DNA from 3 places in the Phyllobacterium sp. SL163 genome. Region 3 is predicted to be linked to each of the others. Evidence: riboswitches for the same ligand, from Rfam matches in the RefSeq annotation. Region 3 holds a riboswitch; each other region holds the start of a gene.
The links. A riboswitch is a leader RNA that binds a small molecule or an ion and turns the genes downstream of it on or off. The one in region 3 is predicted to bind thiamine pyrophosphate.
Positions count from the first base shown of each region.

Region 1: linked by a shared signal. The riboswitch ahead of thiB (thiamine ABC transporter substrate binding subunit) and the one ahead of thiC (phosphomethylpyrimidine synthase ThiC) in region 3 are both predicted to bind thiamine pyrophosphate.
Region 2: linked by a shared signal. The riboswitch ahead of ACP7B1_RS04475 (ABC transporter permease) and the one ahead of thiC (phosphomethylpyrimidine synthase ThiC) in region 3 are both predicted to bind thiamine pyrophosphate.

Region 1 covers NZ_JAFCVE010000001.1:470,295-477,110, forward strand. The annotation lists gene thiQ (thiamine ABC transporter ATP-binding protein) at 1-620, opposite strand, end outside; gene thiP (thiamine/thiamine pyrophosphate ABC transporter permease) at 613-2,247, opposite strand; gene thiB (thiamine ABC transporter substrate binding subunit) at 2,252-3,271, opposite strand; TPP riboswitch at 3,316-3,432, opposite strand; gene ACP7B1_RS02330 (hypothetical protein) at 3,590-3,787, shown strand; gene ACP7B1_RS02335 (thiamine diphosphokinase) at 3,842-4,468, shown strand; gene ACP7B1_RS02340 (hypothetical protein) at 4,572-4,862, shown strand; gene ACP7B1_RS02345 (YMGG-like glycine zipper-containing protein) at 5,007-5,378, shown strand; gene ACP7B1_RS02350 (ABC-F family ATP-binding cassette domain-containing protein) at 5,535-6,816, shown strand, end outside.
Region 2 covers NZ_JAFCVE010000002.1:190,279-197,094, reverse strand. The annotation lists gene ACP7B1_RS04495 (DUF2339 domain-containing protein) at 1-436, shown strand, start outside; gene thiD (bifunctional hydroxymethylpyrimidine kinase/phosphomethylpyrimidine kinase) at 378-1,178, opposite strand; gene thiE (thiamine phosphate synthase) at 1,175-1,837, opposite strand; gene ACP7B1_RS04480 (ABC transporter substrate-binding protein) at 1,863-2,816, opposite strand; gene ACP7B1_RS04475 (ABC transporter permease) at 2,855-3,598, opposite strand; TPP riboswitch at 3,710-3,812, opposite strand; gene ACP7B1_RS04470 (TadE/TadG family type IV pilus assembly protein) at 3,869-4,825, opposite strand; gene ACP7B1_RS04465 (ABC transporter ATP-binding protein) at 4,951-5,724, opposite strand; gene ACP7B1_RS04460 (ABC transporter ATP-binding protein) at 5,721-6,554, opposite strand; gene nikC (nickel transporter permease) at 6,551-6,816, opposite strand, start outside.
Region 3 covers NZ_JAFCVE010000004.1:338,266-345,081, forward strand. The annotation lists gene ACP7B1_RS11400 (class I SAM-dependent methyltransferase) at 6-605, shown strand; gene ACP7B1_RS11405 (thiazole synthase) at 606-1,379, opposite strand; gene thiS (sulfur carrier protein ThiS) at 1,383-1,580, opposite strand; gene thiO (glycine oxidase ThiO) at 1,583-2,536, opposite strand; gene thiC (phosphomethylpyrimidine synthase ThiC) at 2,536-4,368, opposite strand; TPP riboswitch at 4,466-4,582, opposite strand; gene ACP7B1_RS11425 (NADPH-dependent FMN reductase) at 4,672-5,241, opposite strand; gene rpsU (30S ribosomal protein S21) at 5,450-5,725, opposite strand; gene ACP7B1_RS11435 (RidA family protein) at 5,974-6,318, opposite strand.

The sequences.
Region 1 (6,816 bases), on a different contig from region 3:
AAAGCATCGTCTGGATGGTGGGTGACCATCACCACAGTCATTCCAGTATCTTTTTGCAGTTGTCCGACCAGATCAAGCATTTCATGGCGCAATGCTGGACCAAGTGAAGCAAAGGCTTCATCGAGCAACAGTACAGGCCGGTTGCGCACCAGCGCCCGGGCGATGGCAACGCGTTGGCGTTCCCCGCCCGACAGTGCCGCCGGTTTGCGCGTCTCCTTGCCCGCAAGCCCGACCTTGGCGATGGCGTCGTGGACCGCCTGCTGATCCGCCGCGTCGAGGCGCAGGCCCGGCTTGCGGCCAAGACCGACATTGGCGGCAACGTCGAGATGGGCGAAGAGATTGTTGTCCTGAAACACCATGGAAACCGGGCGCCGGGATGGTTCGACATGCGTGACATCGGCATCGCCGATCAGCACGCGGCCGGAGAGCGGTGCCTCGAAACCGGCAATGAGATTGAGAACCGTGGATTTGCCCGCGCCGCTCGGGCCGATGATGGCGGCAATGGACGACGGTGCGATGGCAAGGTCGAAACGCATGGCCATGTCGCCGTAATCGAAGCGAACGGCATCCAGCCGGATCGCGGCGCCGCCGGTTGTGATCTTTTCCGTTTGTTCAGCCATCTCTTGCATTGTCCTGTCGGGCGAGGCTGGCCGCACCGCGGTCGGCTGCGAACATCAGGAGCAGGCACAGGACCCCAAGGATCAGCGCCAGTCCCGCTGCATCCTGTGTGCGATAACTTCCCATGCGCTGCAAGAGCAGGAAAGGCAGGGTCTGGATGGAATCATTGCCGAACAGCGCGATGGTTCCTAGATCGCCCAGCGACAGGGCCATGGCAAACGCGAAGGCAACACCCATGGGCAGGCGCAAAGCCGGCCAGTCGATCAGGCGCAGCCGGTCCCAGCCGGTGATGCCGAGCTGGAGGCAAAGCCGGTTGTGGCGGCTTGCGGCCGTATCCCAGGCCGGGCGCAGGATACGGAAGGCGAAGGGCACGGCCATGGCGGCATTGACGCCGATGACCATGACGGGTGCAAGGCTGAACGGGTTGATGGCGTGGCGCGAGAGGATGAACCAGCCGGCGCCGATGACAATGGGCGGCACCACCATGATCAGGCTCGCCCCCAGATCCAGTGACCGTTCGAACAGACCGGGCGAAACCGTTCGCCGTCGGCTCTGTTGATACTCCCGGGCGATGACAAGCGACAGTGACAGCGCGAGGGAGAGCAGGGCTGCAGCCGCGCCAAGCACGATGCTTGTGGCAATGGCGCGCCAGACGATGGATTCGCTCATCAGGCGCGCCAGGTCGGCGCCAAGCCCGGAGACAACGGTTCCGCCCATGGGCAGGCCGACAAAGAGCAGTCCGAGGAGAATGATCGCTGTATTGACGCATTGCGCTGCACGGCCCGGCCGCTCGAAGCGCCGCGTGGTCGTCTGGAGACTGAAGCCTTCGTCCGCCGGTTTGCCCGTCAGGCCGAGCAGCAGCAGCACGGCGATGGTCAGGCCCAGTTGCAGCAGTGTGAGCGAGACGGCGCGGGCAATATCGAAATCGAAATGCAGGGACTGGTAGATCGCCACTTCCAGCGTGGTGGCACGCGGTCCGCCGCCCAGGGTCAGCACAATCGTGAACGAGGTGATGCAGAGCATGAAGATCAGCCCGGCAATACCGGACAGATTGCGGCGGATGACCGGCCATTCGATCAGGCGGAAGCGTGCCCAGCCGCCCATGCCGAGCTGCGCGGCGAGTTTCCAGTAATCCGACGGAATGGAATCAAGGCTTGCAAGCACGAGCCGGGTCGCCAGCGGCAGGTTGAAAAAGACGTGGGCGAGAAGGATGCCGGGAAGCCCGTAAATATTGGGTATGGTGTCCATGCCAAGGCTGCTGAAAGCAAAGGCCAGCAGGCCGTTGCGGCCATAGATGCTGGTGATGCCGAGCACCGCGACAAGCGCGGGTAAGGCCAGAGGCAGGGCAAACAGGCGCAGAATCAGCGCGCGGCCGGGAAAGGCGGGATGTTCATGCAAGGCGCGCGCGAGTGGAATGGCAAAGGCAACCGCAAGCAGCATGGACAGGAGCGCCTGCACCAGCGTGAACCGCGCCACCCGCCACAGATAGCTGTCGAATGCGGCAAAACCTTCCACGCCGCCGCGCAGCGCTTCGGATGCGAGACTGAGAAGTGCGCCACCCGCAAGTGCCGCCAGAAAGGCGAGGGCGCCTGCCCCCGCCCAAGGTCTGAAACTGCGGATGGCAATCACAATGCTACAGGCTCATGGCCGCGAGCCATTCATCGATCCAGGCTTTACGGTTCTTGGCGACCTCCTCGGACGGGAAGGCCAGGGTCTTGACGGGTTGAACAAGGGTTTCGAAGGCCGGGTTCAGCGCGTCGGTGGTTTTCGCAGCCGGATACATCCAGTTGTTTTCAGGAATCGCATCCTGAAACGCCGGGCTGGTCATGAAGGCAAGAAACTGCGCCGATAGCGGGTTTTTCACCCCGTTGACGGTCTGGGCCGCGACTTCGACCTGCAGGTAATGGCCTTCGCTGAACGAAATGGCCTTGTAGCGGTCCACGCGCTCGGCGATCAGGTGATAGGCCGGGGACGTCGTGTAGGACAGCACCAGTGGTGCTTCGCCCTTGGTGAAGAGGCCATAGGCCTCCGACCAGCCGGGTGTGACGGTCAGCACGCGGTCTTTCAGCTTCGCCCAGGCTTCTCCCGCCTTGTCGCCATAGACCGACTTGACCCAGAGCAGCAGGCCGAGACCGGGCGTCGAGGTGCGGGGGTCTTCGATGACGATCTTCTGCTTCGGGTCGCCTTCGACCAGTTCCTTCAGGCTTTCCGGCGGGGTCTTCAGCTTCTCGGAATCATAGATGACGGCGAAATAGCCGTAATCGTAGGGAACGAAGGTATCATCCTTGTAGCCGCCGGGGATGGTCACGGCGGAGGTGTCGATGCCATGGGGGGCAAACAGGCCGGTTTGCCTGGCCTCGTAGGTCAGGTTGGTGTCGAGGCCGAGCACCACATCCGCCTTGGTTGACTCGCCTTCCAGCTTGACCCGGTTGAGCAGGGCAACACCATCGGCAACCGCCACGAATTCGACCGTGCAGGCACATTGCTTTTCGAAGGCTTGCTTGACCTTCGGGCCGGGACCCCATTCGGCGGTGAAGCTTTCATAGGTGTAGACGGTGAGTTTGCCTTCGGCATGCGCGGTGCCAAGGGGAATGACGGCGAACAGAGCGGTCACAATGGCCGCTGTTTTTACAATAGTCTCGAATGGCCGCATCGGCGCCTCCTATCAGCAGTGTTCAAAAGGATTGGTGCGCCGGCAAATCTGCCGCGTCTAATCCCTCCGCCGGTACAAACCGGATCAGGTTCCGCGGGTTGGCAGGGTTTCCCCGTGCGCCTCTCAGCCGGTCCATGCGACCGGCACCCCGTTAGAGCGTGACAAGGATAGAGGTTCGGCCGGAGCCGTGCAAGCGGTCGATGCTTATGAAATCTTTATGTTTTGCCGATTCTGCCAAATCGAAAGCTGATACTGGCGCGCTTATTGTCCACAGCGAAAACATCCCGTGCGGCTGTTTTCCGATGGAAAGGGTCAATCATGTTTCGTGGTCACGGTTTTTATCATTCCCATGTCAGGGTACAGCAGAACCCGGCTTCCCAAAACGCCCGCCGCAAGGCGATTCTCCTGCGTCCGCGCCGGCAGAAATTCATCCCGGAGCTTTATCCGAGCCTGTTTCTGGCCATCGGCGTGGCGATTGCCGGCATGGCCGCGATTGCACTCGGGCGCTTCGTTTAAACCAGAATCACGGATGCCCTGTGCGACCGGCTTGTGCCATGCTATGGCCGGTGCATGAGCAAATTCGTCCTTCTTCTTGGTGGAACCGTTCACGTCACCGACCGTCTCCGGCATCTCATTGCCGGGGCGCGCGTTCTTGCCGCCGATGGCGGCATTGCCCATGCGCAGGCGCTGGGCGTTGAACCCGAGTTGTGGCTGGGCGATTTCGATTCGACATCGCCTGAACTTGCCGAACGCTATGCGCATGTGCCGCGTTCGGTTTTTCCGGCCGCCAAGGACATGACCGACGGCGAACTGGCACTCAACGAAGCCTACCGGCTGGGCGCCACCGAGGTGATCCTGTGCGGCGCCTTTGGCGGTGAACGCACCGACCACACCCTGCTGCACCTGACCATGGCCACCCGCCATGCGGCGGAAGGCCGGAAGATCATTCTCTCCAGCGGAAGCGAGGAAGCGCATCCCCTGGTTGCAGGAGAATATGCGTTCGATTTTGCCGATGGAACGGTATTCAGCATTGTGGCCTTTACGTCCCTGCGCGGATTATTTATCCATGGTGCGCGATGGCCGCTGGAAAATATGGAACTTTCTTTCGGTTCATCGCTTACAGTGTCGAATGCCGTGTGTGGAAATCTCCACGTATCGCTTCGTTCAGGCAATGCAGTCCTGATTGCTACGCCGTGAAATTGCGAACCGCTTGTAAAACAACGCGGAAAGTGCAATTCTTGCGGCACAGCATTGGGGACGCAAGCTGGTTAGTTTAGTTTTGAAACGGGAGAGGTCTTCCATGTTGAAAAGTTTGTCGACAGTAGCAGTTGCCGCGCTTCTGGCATTTTCGGTAGCCGGTTGCACAACAAGTGAACAGCGTACAGCGGGTTATGGCGTTGGCGGTGCAGCACTTGGTGCTTTGGCTGGTGGTGCAATCGGTGGTGGCCGTGGCGCACTGGCTGGTGCTGCCATTGGTGGTGTTGGTGGTGTGGCTGTTGGTGCCGCAACGGCCAACAATGATGGCCGCCGTTACTGCACATATGAAAACCGTTACGGCGAGCGTTATCGCGCGCCTTGCCGCGGTTACTAATCCTTCCCCATCAGGGAAAGCGGAACAGGCCGGGAAACCGGCCTGTTTTTGTTTGAGGCTGCCGGGGTGCATGGGCTGATCTTTGTTCTGCCGCATTAAGCCCGCACGATATGGCCGCTATATTCATGTTGAGAGGATTGACTAATGAGTTTTCGTTTGACCGCCATTGCGGTTTCCGCGCTTCTGGCCATGTCATTGGCCGGTTGTGAAACGAGCGAACAGAACCAGCGGGCCGGGACGGGCGCGTTGATCGGCGGCGGTGTCGGCGCACTCGCCGGACAGGCACTCGGGCACAATACCAAGAGCACTGTGATCGGTGCGGCCGGCGGCGCGCTTCTCGGTGCGGCTGTCGGCACGGCAACGACGCCAAGCGGTGGCGGCAACGGCAATCAGAATCTTTGCCGTTATCAGCGGCCCGATGGCAGCATCTACAATGCCCCCTGCGAAGGCAATGGCGGCCGCGGCGCTGCCTATGGCGGATACAACAACAACGGTTACAACAACGGCGGCTACTGAGCGGCGCGTTGCTGAACGGATCCAGACAGGCCGGTTTTCCGGCCTGTTCTGTTTTATGCCATAAAGATATTTGACAGCGGCGCCAATCTCGCCGACAAGCGCCCGTCGGCACTGATGTCCGGCAATTGCGCTCCTTTTCCAGAACTGAAAAACGCCATGGCTCCACCCCTTCTTCGTCTTGACCGGATTGCATTGACGTTTGGCGGCACCCCGCTTCTCAGCGATGCGGCGATTTCCGTCAGCGAGGGCGATCGCATCGCCCTTGTCGGCCGCAACGGGTCCGGCAAGTCGACGCTGCTCAAGATCGCGGCGGGTTTTATCACGCCGACCGACGGTGAAGTGTTCCGCCATCCCGGTGTCACCGTCCGCTATCTCGCCCAGGCGCCCGATATGGAAGGTTTTGCCAATGTCCGCGACTATGTCGAGGCAGGTCTGGGACCGGCGGACGATCTCTACCGCGTCAGCTACATTCTTGAACATCTCGGCCTGACCGGCGAGGAAAAGCCGGACAATCTGTCTGGCGGCGAGGCGCGGCGTGCGGCACTGGCCAAGGTTCTCGCCCCCCAGCCCGATATCCTGCTTCTCGACGAGCCGACCAACCATCTGGATCTGACGACGATCGAATGGCTGGAAAGCGAATTGCGGCAGATCCGCTCCAGCATCGTGGTCATCTCCCATGACCGGCGGTTTCTGGAAAACATCAGCCGCTCGACGGTCTGGCTTGACCGCGGCGTTACGAAACGGCTCGATCAGGGCTTTGGCGCCTTCGAGGAATGGCGCGACAAGGTGCTGGAGGAGGAAGAGCGCGATCTGCACAAGCTCGGCCGCCAGATCGTGCGCGAGGAACACTGGTTACGCTACGGCGTTACGGCACGGCGCAAACGCAACATGCGGCGTCTTGGCGAACTCCAGTCTATGCGGGGGGAATTCCGCAATCATCGCCGTGCGCAGGGAACCGCCGTCCTGAAGGCCAGCGATGCCAGGGAATCCGGCAAGCTGGTGATCGAGGCCGAGCATCTGGTCAAGGCCTATGGCGAGCGCGTGCTGGTCAAGGATTTCTCCACGCGCATCCAGCGCGGCAACTGCGTCGGCTTTGTCGGTCCGAACGGTGTCGGCAAGACCACGCTTCTCTCCATGCTGACGGGCCTGCTTGCCCCGGACAGCGGTTTCGTGCGCCTTGGCACCAATCTTGAAATCGCCGTGCTGGACCAGAAGCGCGACAGTCTCAACCTTGACCAGACCCTGTCCGATTATCTGACCGACGGGCGCGGCGAGAATGTCATCGTCAACGGCGAACAGCGCCATGTGGCGTCCTACATGAAGGACTTCCTGTTCCAGCCGGAGCAGTTGCGCACGCCGATCCGCGAACTGTCGGGCGGCGAGCGGGCGCGGCTCATGCTGGCGCGCGTCCTGGCCCGTCCGGCCAATCTGCTGGTGC
Region 2 (6,816 bases), on a different contig from region 3:
CCCCCGGCACTACGCCATGGCCCTGGCGATCCTGTCCGGCCTCATGCTGTTCACGTGGGTGACGCTCACCATCCGGGTGTTCTTCTGGGGCAGCAGCATTCATCTGTGGAAGGGCGTGGACTCGATGGAAATGTTCACCTATTCGGCCGTCTGGCTGCTGTTCGGCCTTGGCCTGTTCGGATTGGGCGCATGGCGGCAGAACAGGCCATTGCGCCTGATCTCGGCACCGATCGTGTTCCTTGTGATCGCCAAGGTCTTCCTGCTCGACATGTCGAACCTTGAAGGCATCCTGCGGGCCCTCTCCTTCATCGGATTGGGTCTGTCGCTGGTTGGCGTCGGCCTGTTCTACCAGCGCATTCTCAATGCGGGGGCGGCGGCTACGCCGCCCACCAGCGATGAAAATGGTGCACCGGGCCGCGCCCCTGACCCACATTGAGCCCGTCGGCGGCCGCCATGGCTGCCGTCAGATAGGCTTTCGCCTCGCCGATTGCCACGGGCAGATCAAGACCCTTGGCCAGCCCGCTGGCAATCGCCGCCGCCAGGGTGCAGCCCGTGCCGTGGTCATGGATGGTGGCGAGCCGCGGTCCGTCGAAGCGCGTGACAGACGCGCCGTCGAACAAGAGGTCGGTACTGAGGCTTGTATGCCCGTGACCGCCCTTGATCAGCACCGCCGCCGGACCAAGCTTCAGCAGCAGCTCCGCCTGGCGTGCCATCTCCCGTTCGGTTTCCGCTACGGGTATGCCGGTCAGCAATGCGGCTTCCGGCAGATTGGGCGTGAGCACAAGTGCCAGCGGCAGGAGCTGCGCGCGCAGCGCCTCCACCGCCTGCGGCTGCAGAAGCGGATCACCCGATGTTGCCACCATCACCGGATCGACGACCGCCTTGCGCTGCCAGCGGTTCAAGGCTTCCGCGATGGTGTCAATGGTTTCGACCGTGGAAACCATGCCGATCTTGATCGCCCCGACCGCGATATCCGAGAGAACGGCATCGATCTGGGCGCGGATGATAGCCGGGCTCAGGTTCTCGATGGCGGTGACGCCGCGGGTGTTCTGTGCGGTGATCGCGGTCAGCACGCTCGTGCCATAGACACCGAGCGCCGAGAACGTCTTGATGTCGGCCTGGATACCGGCGCCGCCGCCGCTGTCGGAACCGGCAATGGTCAGGGCGATGGCGGTCATGCGTTTGCCCTCAACGCCTCGTCGACGGCATCGCGCAGCACCTGTGCGGCGGCGCGCGGATCCGCCTGACGGAAGATCGCCGAAATCACAGCAACCCCATCGGCACCCGCGCGAATAGCCGGAGCGACCCGGCCGAGATCGATGCCCGCGATGGCACCGACCGGCAGGTCGGGCTTTGCCGCGCGGATGATGGCCGCCAGCCGGGCAAACCCGTCAAAACCGATCGGGCCGTCGGGATTGTGCTTGGCAGGGGTTTCGAACAGTCCGCCCACGCAGGCATAGTCGATGGCAGAGCTTATGGCCACCTGCGCATCGGCTTCATTCTTCACCGTCAGGCCGATGATTGCATCGGGGCCAAGCAGCGTGCGGGCGTCGGCGACCAGCATGTCCTCGCGCCCTATATGCACACCCTCGACACCCGCCACCAGCGCGACGTCGATGCGGTCATTCACAAGCAGTGGGATGCCTGTGCCTTGCAGGGCCGCATGGATGGCACGGGCGCGCTCCACCATCTTGCGCGTCGGCGAATTCTTGTCGCGATACTGGATGATCGTGGCGCCACCCCGCGCGGCCTGCAAAGCCAGGGCACCCAGATCGGCATCACCGCCGATGGTGTCGACATCGACAATGGCATTCAGGCGGAAATCTACATTTGGCATGGTCTTTTTCTCCGAATAAATCATTTCACTGCAGTTCAACGGCGAGGTCATCCACCTTGGGCACCGATTTGATCAGCCCCGCCTCGTGCATGAACACGCCGAGCCGTTCATAACGGCTGCGGTCGAGGGCGGCGGGACGCTTGGCAAAACGCGGCAATGTATCGATCCATGCCTGCCGGTTCAGCGCATTGTCGAGATCGGGATAAGCCTTGACGAACAGCGACCAGGACTCATCGGGATGGTTGGTCAGATAGATCGCTCCCTTTTCCACGGCGCCGATGAAACGTTTCAAACGGTCGTCTTTCGCCAGATCGGGATGGGTCAGGAAGATCAGTTCGTCATAAACGGGAACGCCATGCTCCTCGGGAAAGAATGCCGTTCCCTTGTGACCTTCCTGCGCCATCTGCGTCAGCTCGAAATTGCGGTAACCGCCCACCGTGGCATCCACCTGATTGGCGATCAGCGATGCCGACAGCGCGAAGTTGACATTGATCAGCTCGACATCTCCCGTCTTCAAGCCTTCGGATTTCAGCATGGCGCCGAGCATGGCATCCTCAAAACCGGCCACGGAGAACCCGACTTTTTTGCCCTTCAGGTCCTTCAGGCTCTTGATCGGGCCATCGGCGAGGACGGTCACCGTGTTGAGCGGCGTCTCCACCAGGGTGCCGAAACGCACCAGCGGCAGGCCTTCGTCATGGCTGAGATAGAGGTTGGGCTGATAGCCGATGGCGATGTCCGCCTGCTTGGCCGCCACGAGACGCGGCGGCGCTGCCGGATCGGCCGGCGGGATCAGATCCACGTCCAGTCCCGCTTCGCTGAAGAAACCCTTTTCGCGGGCAATCACCAGCGGTGCATGGTCGGGGTTGACGAACCATTCCAGCAGGACAGACAGCTTGTCTGCCGCCGCGGCGGGTGATGCGAGGAGAGACAGGGCGGTTAGCAGGATGATGGCGGGGGCAAACGCGCGGCGGCGAAACATGGGCATTCCTTTATCAACGGGACGGGAAAACGGGGCGGTCATGATGCCTGCACCCAGGGCGTGAGACGTGCGGCGAAGGCATCGACGAGGAAACGCAGAACGATGGTCAGAACGGCGAGGATGATAAGGGCGGCAAACAGCGTATCGGTCTGCATGCGGGCATTGGCCTGCAGCATGACGAAGCCCAGTCCGCGCGAGGCACCGACCCATTCGCCGATCACGGCGCCAATGGGGGCAAAGACCGCCGCAACACGCAGGCCCGAACCGAGGCCGGGCAAGGCGCTGGGCACGCGGATGAGGAACAGTGTCGCCAGCGGCGAGGCTTGTGTCAGGGCGGCGGCATCCAGCAGATCCTGACTGGTCCGGCGCAGTGCATCGGCAAAGGACGAGGCAACGGGGAAGAAGATGATCAGGCTGGCCATGACGACCTTGGACGCGAGGCCGAAGCCGAACCAGAGAACCAGAAGCGGCGCAATGGCAAAGACCGGGAGCGCCTGCAAGACCAACAGGAGCGGCCAGACGATCTGGCCGAAACCCGGCAGGCCGGCCACCAGAAGCGCAACAAGGATTCCGGCGATGGCACCGAAGAACAGCCCGAGCACGATCTCAAGCACCGTGATGGCGGCGTTGCTCAGGAGATAATGCTGCTGCTCTATCAGGGCGGCAATGACAGAACCGGGGCCGGGCAGGATGAAGCGCGGCGGCTGCAGCATCCAGACAGCGAGGTGCCAGCACGCAAGCACAGCCAGCAGGGCTCCGGCGATGCGGACGAGCATGCGCATGGCGGGCCGTCACAGACTCGGCGATTGGTGATTCAGCGAAAACGGCATCTGCAGGACTCCATCAAACGTGTGGAGATCCGGATATGTGCGAAGACAAGGCAGAGTGCGTGAAGAATGCTCAATTCCCGTTCCTACGCCGGCATAACCCGGATCAGGTTCAAGGGTCCAGCTCGACGCTATCTCAGCACTGTACAGTGCCCCCCTCGGAATGAAGTCATGATGGAGCGGCGGCGGCGTAAAGTCAATCGCGCCGCTTGAGGATTGCAGACATCAGTTGGTCAGGCGGACATTCTCCCCATCGACAGCTTTGCACCCGGAAATAACCGTGTAGAAAAGATCTTGCTGGTCCCAGCCACCGCCGTCTTCCCAAGCATGTTCGTGAGATTGCTTATCGCAACTGAGCAGATCAGTTAACTTTGTATCACCGTTTTTCTTCAGCTGCACACCGTCAACGAAGAGATGATCCACAGTATTTCCATCATTGGTTTGGTATGTTGCGTCATAATTCCTATATCCGCTCGATGCAGTTTTACACGTAACTGTGTTTGTACCAGCTGTGGAATTATAACGGCCGACATCACAACCGTCCTTTTTGACTTCCATTTTGATATACAGTGTTTGGTAGTCGCCGAGCACAACGTTACCGTCAGCCGGACTCATGGTTTTGACCCCTGTTCCTCGCCAATTGAGGGCAGTCTTGTCTTTGGCCTCATACAACACGGTGCCTAACGTCACTTCCTTACTTGAACCAGGGCGAGTGACGACAATCGAAACCTTTTTGGCCCAAATGCCGTACATGTCCTTCAAGATGATTTTGGCTTCTGACGGTTTCAACGGCGCCAGCGCAGTCGAAGTCACACCAATCTGGACTGAGTTCTGGTTCAGCAACGACATGAAGAGGGTATTGGTCTGCCCTCCCAGATTGACGGTAACCTTCTGGTCCTTTGCACTGAAATTGACACTGACAGTGCTCGCCTTGGCGCCAAGATTGGCCCGCAAAAAGGCCCGTGCCCTGTCCTCGGCAGCCTGTGCATTGCCACCCGTGAAGATGGAGGCACCGGCCAGCGCCGCTGTGTCAGCGGCGTTCTGCAAATTGACTCTTTCATTTGAGGCAACGGTATAGTCAAGGGCAAGACCGGTCATGCCCATAAGCGGCACAAGCAGCAGACCGAAGGTCAGTGCCGTGGCCCCACGCTTGTCTCTCAGGAATTGTTTGAATTTGCTCATAGCCCGCTCCGGTTGTTGAGCGAACCATGAAGGCCATGCCGTAAATGCCTGCTTAGCAAATTCGTTCAGATTGTCTCAATCTGCGATAAGTCGTGCACCATGGTAAAAATCCGATAAAGCACGACCTAGGCAGCGGGTGCGCCCGGCCGCACAAAACCCTCGCTGGCAACGAGCAGATTGCGCGTATAGGCCTGCGTCACCTTGCGGGCGGCAAGATCGGCGGCGGAAAGGCGCTCCACCTCGGCACCGCTCTGCATGACCATCAGCCGGTCGCACATGTGGGTGACCACCGCCAGATCGTGACTGACCATCAGGAAGGTCAGCTTGCGGTCGCGGCGTATCTGTTCCAGCAGGTTCAGCACTTCGGCCTGTACGGATGCATCGAGCGCCGACGTTGGTTCATCGAGCAGCAGGATCGACGGCTCCAGGATCAATGCCCGGGCGATAGCGACACGCTGGCGCTGGCCGCCGGACAGCTGATGCGAATAGCGGAAGCGGAAGCTGGAGCCGAGGCCCACCTCGTCGAGCGCGCGCAGGATTCGCTTTTCAATGTCGGCAAATCCGTGGACCGCCAGAGGTTCCAGCAGAAGCCGGTCGACGGTCTGGCGCGGGTGCAGCGAACCATAGGGGTCCTGGAACACCATCTGCACTTCACGATAGAATGCCTTGGTGCGCTTCTTGTCCAGCAGCTTGCCGTTCACGGTGATCGAACCGCCGCTGGTTGGCGCAAGCCCGGCAACCGCCCGCAGCAATGTCGATTTGCCGGAGCCGGATTCACCGACGAGCCCGAAGGATTCACCCGGCATCACATCGAGGCTGACACCCCGCAAGGCACGGAAACGATCGAACGTGACTTCAAGCTTGTCGACGACAAGCGCTTTGGCAGGAGATGTCGTCATGCCGCCCACTCCGGCTTACGATCAAGGACAGGGAGAGGATGGGTATCGGCACCAATTTTCGGCATGCAGTTCAGAAGCCCCTGCGTATAGGGATGTTTGGCATTGTGCAGGTCCTTGGCGGCGATCTCCTCGACGATATGGCCCGCATACATGACGATGACCCGGTCGCAGAACGACGAGACCAGCCGCAGATCGTGCGAAATGAAGATCAGCCCCATGCCGCGATCGCGCACCAGATTGTCGAGGATGGCGAGAACATCCAGCTGGACAGTCACGTCGAGCGCCGAGGTCGGTTCATCGGCGATCAGCAGTTCCGGGCCGGTGATCAACATCATGGCAATCATGGCGCGCTGCCCCATGCCGCCCGAAACCTCGTGCGGATGGAGGTCGAAGACGCGTTCGGGATCGCGGATCTGCACGGCGGCCAGCATGTCGAGCGCGCGCTTGCGCGCCTCGGATTTGCTGACCCTTTCGTGGGTGCGCAGCGTCTCGACGATCTGCCGCCCGATGCTCATGACCGGATTGAGCGAATATTTTGGGTCCTGCAAAATCATGGCAATCCGGTTGCCGCGCAGCGACCGCCGTTCCGCAGCCGAGACTTTCAGCAGGTCGATGCCATCGAAGTTCAACGTCTCCGCGGTAATTTTCGCATGCGGCGGCGTCAGCCCCATGATGGCGCGCCCGGTCTGGGACTTGCCCGAACCGGATTCGCCGACGATGCCGAGACGTTCGCGGCCGAGCGTAAAGGATACGCCGCGCACGGCATCGACCACACCCGTCCGGGTCGGAAACTGGACCCGCAGGTCCTTGACAGTCAAAAGCGTGCTCATTGGTTGTTGCCTCGCGGATCAAGCGCATCGCGCAGGCCATCGCCCAACAGATTGAAGCCTAGGCTGACGATCAGAATGGCAAAGCCCGGTGCTGCGGCAACCCACCACTGATCCATGATGAAGCGGCGGCCCGACGCAATCATCGCCCCCCATTCCGGCAATGGCGGCTGAGCGCCGAGACCAAGAAAGCCAAGACCCGCGGCAATCAGGATGATACCGGCCATATCCAGGGTCACACGGACAATCAGCGAGGACAGGCAGA
Region 3 (6,816 bases):
ACACCATGACCGCCAACGATCCGGAAACACTGGCCTTTTACGCCGATGAAGCGGTGCGTTACGCCAACCAGTCGCAAGCGCGCGCGTTTGACCATCTCGACGCCTACCTCGCCCTGCTGTCTCCCGGCGCCAGAATTCTTGAGCTTGGCTGCGGCGGCGGTGACGACACTGCGCATATGCTTGCCCGCGGCTTTGACGTGGTGCCGACGGATGGCTCGCCCGAAATCGCCGCCGAAGCGCAGAAGCGCCTGGGCATTGCCGTCGATGTCTTGCAGTTCGAGCATATTGCAGCGGACAATGCCTATGACGGCGTCTGGGCCAGCGCCTGCCTGTTGCACGTGCCGCGCGCCGGCCTGCCCGCTATCATCAGCCATATCAACCGCGCCCTCAAACCCGGCGGACGGTTCTTTGCCAGTTTCAAGGCCGGTACGGCCGAAGGCCGCGACCGCTTCGGCCGCTACTTCAACTATCCCTCGCCGCAATGGCTGCGCCAGGCCTATGGCGAAGATCGCTGGCACGGCATCGATATCGCTGCGCTGATGGGCAGCGGCTATGACCGTGAGCCGACGCAATGGCTGCACGTCATCGCCACCAAACGGCCCTGATCAGGTAAAGACAGCTTTTCCGATGACCGGCGTTGATGGCACCGCCACATCGCGCGGCTCCAGCATGCCCGCGTGAAAGGCCATGTGCCCGGCATCCGCCGCCTTGGCGAAGGCGGTCGCCATGGCGACAGGGTCGGCAGCCTTGGCAACGGCGGTGTTGAGCAGGATGGCATCAAAACCGAGTTCCATCACCGTGGCGGCATGGGACGGCCGGCCGAGACCGGCATCGACGATGAGCGGCACCTCGGGGAAATGCCCGCGCAGGGCACGCAGGGCATGCAGATTGAGCGGGCCAAGCGCCGAGCCGATGGGCGCGCACCACGGCATCAGCACCTCGCACCCCGCCTCGAGCAGGCGCTCCGCCACGACCAGATCGTCCGTCGTATAGGGAAACACCTTGAAGCCGTCCCCAGTCAGGATCCGCGCTGCTTCCACCAGCGCAAACACATCCGGCTGCAGTGTGTCGTGATTGCCGATGACTTCGAGCTTGATCCAGTCGGTGGCAAAAATATCCCGCGCCATCTGGGCGGTCAGCACCGCTTCCTTGACCGTGTGGCAGCCCGCCGTATTCGGCAGCACATGCACGCCGAGCGACTGGATCAGCGACCAGAACTTGTCGCCGGACTTGCCGCCCGCCATTTCGCGCCGCAGGGAGACCGTGACGATCCTGGTTTCCGATGCCTTCACCGCATCCATCAGGATCGCCGGTGACGGATATTGCGCGGTGCCAAGCAGGAGGCGCGAGGACAGTTCGGTGCCATAAAGGGTCAGCATGGCTCAGCCTCCCTGCCGGGGGGTGAGGATTTCCACCCGGTCGCCTTCATTCAGCGCCACGGCAGCGCGCGCGGTCGCCCGCACCAACTCGCCGTTGAGCGCGGTCGCCAGCCATTCGCCCTCATACTCAAGTTCGCCGAGCAAATCGGCCAGTGTTTTGGCCGCAACCTCGTGCGGCTCTCCATTGACGATCAGTCTCATGATCAAGCTACCTTCTCTGCGTCAAAAGCCATCGCCGCCGCCTGCATCGCCATGGCAGGCGCCAGCAAAAATCCGTGCCGATACAATCCGTTGATGCTGATCACCCGGCCATCCCGCTCAACGCGCGGAAAATTGTCCGCATAGGCCGGGCGCACGCCGACACCGGTCTCAATGATCGCTGCCTCGCCGAAGGCCGGATGCAGGCTGTAGGCGGCATTGAGCAGTTCCATCATCGACCGGGCGGTGACCGGCCCCGTCGCATCGCTTTCGATCATCGTCGCGCCGACCATGAAGAGGTGATCGGCGCGCGGGACGATGTAGACGGGAAAACGCGGATGGATCAGCCGGACAGGCCGGGCCAGCGCGATGTCGCGGGTTTGCAGGATGAGCATTTCACCGCGCACCCCGCGCAGATCCGGCTTGGCCGTGGAATAACCGGTGCAGTCGACAATGCGGTCGAATTTGCCCTCGTCCCGCTCGTTCTCAAAGCGAACGCCTGATGCGGCGAGCTTGGCCGCCAGGGCTGTCAGGGCGCGGCGCGGATCGAGATGCGCTTCGTCCCGGAAAAACAGCCCCCGGCGGAACCGCCCCGCAAGGTCGGGTTCGAGACTGCCCAGTTCCTGCGCGTCCACGCCGGCAAAACCCGAGGTACGCGAGGCGAAGCGGTCCAATTCCCCGGCATCACGCGCTGGCGCCAGCACCAGTGTCCCGTTGCGCACGACGCGCCCTGGCAGGGCCGCCTCCCACCAGGAGGCAGCCTTCAATCCGAGTTCCAGCACCTGTTCATCGGCACTTTCCCGCTCGCAATAGGGCGCAAGCATGCCGCCCGCATACCAGGAGGCGGTCGACGACGTGTCGCGGCGCGGGTCGAAGACGGTCACGTCTGCGCCCCGCGCCATCAGTTCATGTGCGGCGGTGAGCCCGGCCACGCCAGCGCCTTTGACAAGGATGCGCATCAGAAATCGTCACCCCCGACCGGTATGGGCACAGCTGCTGATTTCAGCGGCATGTAGAGATCGCCGCCCTGCCGGAATTTTTCCGCCATGGCCGACATGCCCTCCTTCTGCGCTTCGGCGCGGATATCGTGGGAAATCCGCATCGAACAGAATTTCGGCCCGCACATCGAGCAGAAATGCGCCACCTTGTGCGCCTCTTTCGGCAATGTCTCGTCGTGGAACAGCCGCGCCGTTTCGGGATCGAGCGACAGGTTGAACTGGTCTTCCCAGCGGAACTCGAAGCGTGCCCGCGACAGGGCATCGTCCCGCACCTGCGCCGCCGGATGGCCCTTGGCAAGGTCCGCCGCATGGGCGGCGATCTTGTAGGTGATCACCCCGATCTTCACATCGTCGCGGTTGGGCAGGCCGAGATGTTCCTTCGGCGTGACATAGCAAAGCATGGCGGTGCCGAACCAGCCGATCATCGCCGCACCGATCCCCGACGTGATGTGATCATAACCGGGCGCGATATCGGTGGTGAGTGGTCCCAGCGTGTAGAACGGCGCCTCACCGCAGACGGCAAGCTGCTTGTCCATGTTCGCCTTGATCTTGTGCATCGGCACGTGGCCGGGGCCCTCGATCATCACCTGGCAGCCCTTGGCCCAGGCAATCTGCGTCAGTTCCCCCAGCGTCTCCAGCTCGGCAAACTGCGCCGCATCGTTCGCATCGGCGATGGAACCCGGCCGCAGCCCGTCACCCAGCGAGAAGCTGACATCATAGGCACGGCAGATATCGCAGATTTCCTCGAAATGCTCGTAGAGGAAACTTTCCCGGTGATGATGCAGGCACCACTTGGCCATGATCGAGCCGCCACGCGACACGATGCCGGTGACACGGTCGACGGTCAGCGGGATGTAATGCAACCGAACACCCGCATGGATGGTGAAATAATCGACACCCTGCTCCGCCTGTTCGATCAGCGTGTCGCGATAGACCTCCCACGTCAGGTCTTCGGCAATGCCGCCGACCTTTTCCAGCGCCTGATAGAGCGGCACGGTGCCGATCGGCACGGGGGCGTTGCGGATGATCCATTCGCGGATATTGTGGATGTTGCGGCCGGTCGACAGGTCCATCACCGTGTCGGCACCCCAGCGGATGGCCCAGACCATTTTTTCCACTTCCTCCGCCATGGAGGAGGTCACTGCGGAATTGCCGATATTGGCGTTGATCTTGACCAGGAAGTTGCGGCCGATGATCATCGGCTCGAGTTCGGGATGGTTGACATTGGCGGGAATGATCGCCCTGCCCCGGGCAATCTCCTCGCGGACGAATTCCGGTGTGACATAATCCGGCACCGACGCGCCGAAGGAATTGCCGTCGCGCTCCAGCTGCGCCCGCGCCGCGTCGCGGCCAAGGTTTTCACGGATCGCCACATATTCCATCTCGGGCGTGATGATCCCCGCCCGGGCATAGGCGAGCTGCGTTACGGCTTTATCGCCCTTCGCCCGCAATGGCCGGTTGCGTACCGGGAACTCCGGGGTCAGCCGTTCACCGGTGACGAAGCCATTGTCCTCCAGCTTGACGTGGCGGCCGTCATAGGCGGCAAGGTCGGCATGGCCGGCAAGCCAGCTTGCGCGGATGCGCGGCAGGCCTTTGGCGATATCGATGGCAACATTGGCATCCGTATAGGGCCCGGACGCGTCGTACACCGTCACCGGCGGCTCGCCCGCTGTCGGATGCACCGATATCTGGCGCAATGGCACGCGGATATCCGGATGGATATGGCCGGGTTTGTAAATTTTGATCGAGGCCGGCAGCGGTCCTGCCGAAACGGTTGGGGTAATTGCGGTCATCATCAGGCTCCTAAGCAATCAAGCGTGGAAACCCAGTTCTGTGCCGGAAGGATGAAAAGAGATTGCGAATCCGGATACGGATGTGCCGAGGCTGACTCGCATGACTTTCGCACCGTCCCTACGCCAGTATGAACTGGATCAGGTTCAACGGGTCACTGCGCTGCAAAAGCCAGCAGAATCTCAGCCCCTTGTCGGGACCCCCCTGGTGAATGTCTTGAATTGAACGCCCGATCCGCCATTTGTCAAGCGAATCGGTAAAATCGTGTGTGTGGCGCCCGGTCGATTCCAGGCGCCTTGACCGGATCAGGCGGCGCGCAGCGGCTTCAACGCATTGCTCCACTTGAGCAATTCGCCAATCATGGTGTTGGCGCTGGCGGTCACCAGTTCATTGGCCTGGAAGACGCCTTCATCGTTGATGAACTGCTGGTACGCCGGAACGGGAACGCCTTCGGGAATGGGAACCATCCGCAGGCCTGCGATGAGACCCTTGACCGATTCGACCGAGCGCAGGCCGCCCGACACGCCGCCATAGCTGACGAAGCCGACCGGCTTGTAGTTCCATTCCTGCCAGAGATAGATGATCGCATTGGTCAGGGACGGCGGAGCGAAATAGTCATATTCCGGCGTCACGAACACGATCGCATCGCCCGCCTCGATCAGCGCGCTCCACTTTTTCGTGTGCGCATGCTCATACTTGCGGGCGCGCGGGTGGTTGGGCTCGTCGAAAACCGGCAGGTTGAGATCCGCCAGGTCAATCAGAACAGGCTCGAACTGGCCGTCCTGGCTGGCAAAATCATGGAACCACTTGGCAACCGGCTGACCGGCGCGGCCCGGACGGGTGCTGACGTGGACGATGTTGAGCTTGGGTGCCATTGAAAGGTCTCCATAAGGCTTGACGAGTATGGAGCATGCATAGGCGCGGCGTGATGCGGCGCACAAGAAGGCACTTTTTTGAAACCGGGTAATATCGATGTGAAGACGATAGTTATGGCGGAGTCTTCACAAAACGAAACCCGCTCCAGCATGGCTCGCTGTGCGGGTTCTGTCGCGTTTTGCAAGGACCGGAAACTCCGGTCATTGATTATCGGTTGTTGTTGAAATCGCTGGAAGCGGCACCTGGACGGGCAACGCGTTCTTTCTTCTTCGGACCAGGAAGCAGACCTTCACGCTGTGCCTGCTTGCGCGCTGCCTTGCGGGCGCGGCTGACGGCTTCAGCCTTTTCACGGACACGGCGCTCGGACGGCTTTTCAAATGCCTGGCGCGCCTTCATTTCGCGAAAGAGACCTTCGCGCTGCATCTTCTTTTTCAGGACCCGGAGGGCCTGTTCAACATTGTTATCACGGACGAGAACTTGCAATCGTTTTCCTTACCCATGCTTGTCTCGTCTTGCGGGCGTAAGCGTCACAATCAGACAAGCGTTTGATGAATTACCACAACGGCAATCCCGAGAAGCGCGGACTTTATTCATTCCCGCGCTAAAAATCCAGTGCACGGGAGCAGTTTTACTGACATCCACTTCATTTCATCCCGGCAAATTCAATATTTCCGCCGGGATGAACCTGTCGCTTTGCCAAATCCGCCGCATCGGACGGTTTCGGCAGGGAATCAGATGGCAGCGGTGATGATGATTTCGACGAGATAATCCGGGGTCGCCAGCTTGGCTTCGCCGGTGGCGCGCGCAGGCGTGTTGGCCGGATCGACCCAGGCATCCCAAACCGCATTCATTTCGGCAAAGTCCTTCATGTCGGCCATCCAGATGATCGCCTGCAGGATCTTGGACTTGTCGGAACCGGCTTCCTTCAACAGGCGCTCGACCGAAGCCAGGACGTCCTTGGTCTGCTCGGTGACGCTCTTGCCCGGTGTACCTACCTGCCCTGCGAGATAAACCGTGTTGCCATGGATAACGGCCTGGCTCATGCGTGGACCGACTTCAATACGACGAATGCTCATGGAAAGCTCCTCTAGCAGTTTGGGTAGATCGATATTGGACAGGCATATAAGAAAAAAGGGCCATTCGGCCCTGTTCAAGGCGTTATAGTTGGGGCCCGCCGGAAAGCAACAAAAATCATCGGTTCCGCCCACGGTTTTCGTTTGCCCCGCCCCCTGAAGCGAGCGGCCGCAAGGGTTTGGATCCTCCGTCCGCTGCACCATTGTTAACCATGGGAAAGCGGAGGCAAGGGATGCTGCGGAAACCGGCTGCTTCTGTCGCGATGTGTCTTGCGGGCTCAAGGCGCCGCTGCATACTCGACCATTCCATGGCTACTGCGCTGTTGATAGCGGAAGCGTCGGGCGGACCAGCCGCGAACCCTAGGAATTTGATTTTGTACTTGCGATATGATGCAATATTAAGCTTATCTATGATAACGTGCCCTACAATTCGACGGGAGTGATAAGTAATTGATATATCCATTCGTTGAAAACATAAGATATGGTGACCGATCTATACCA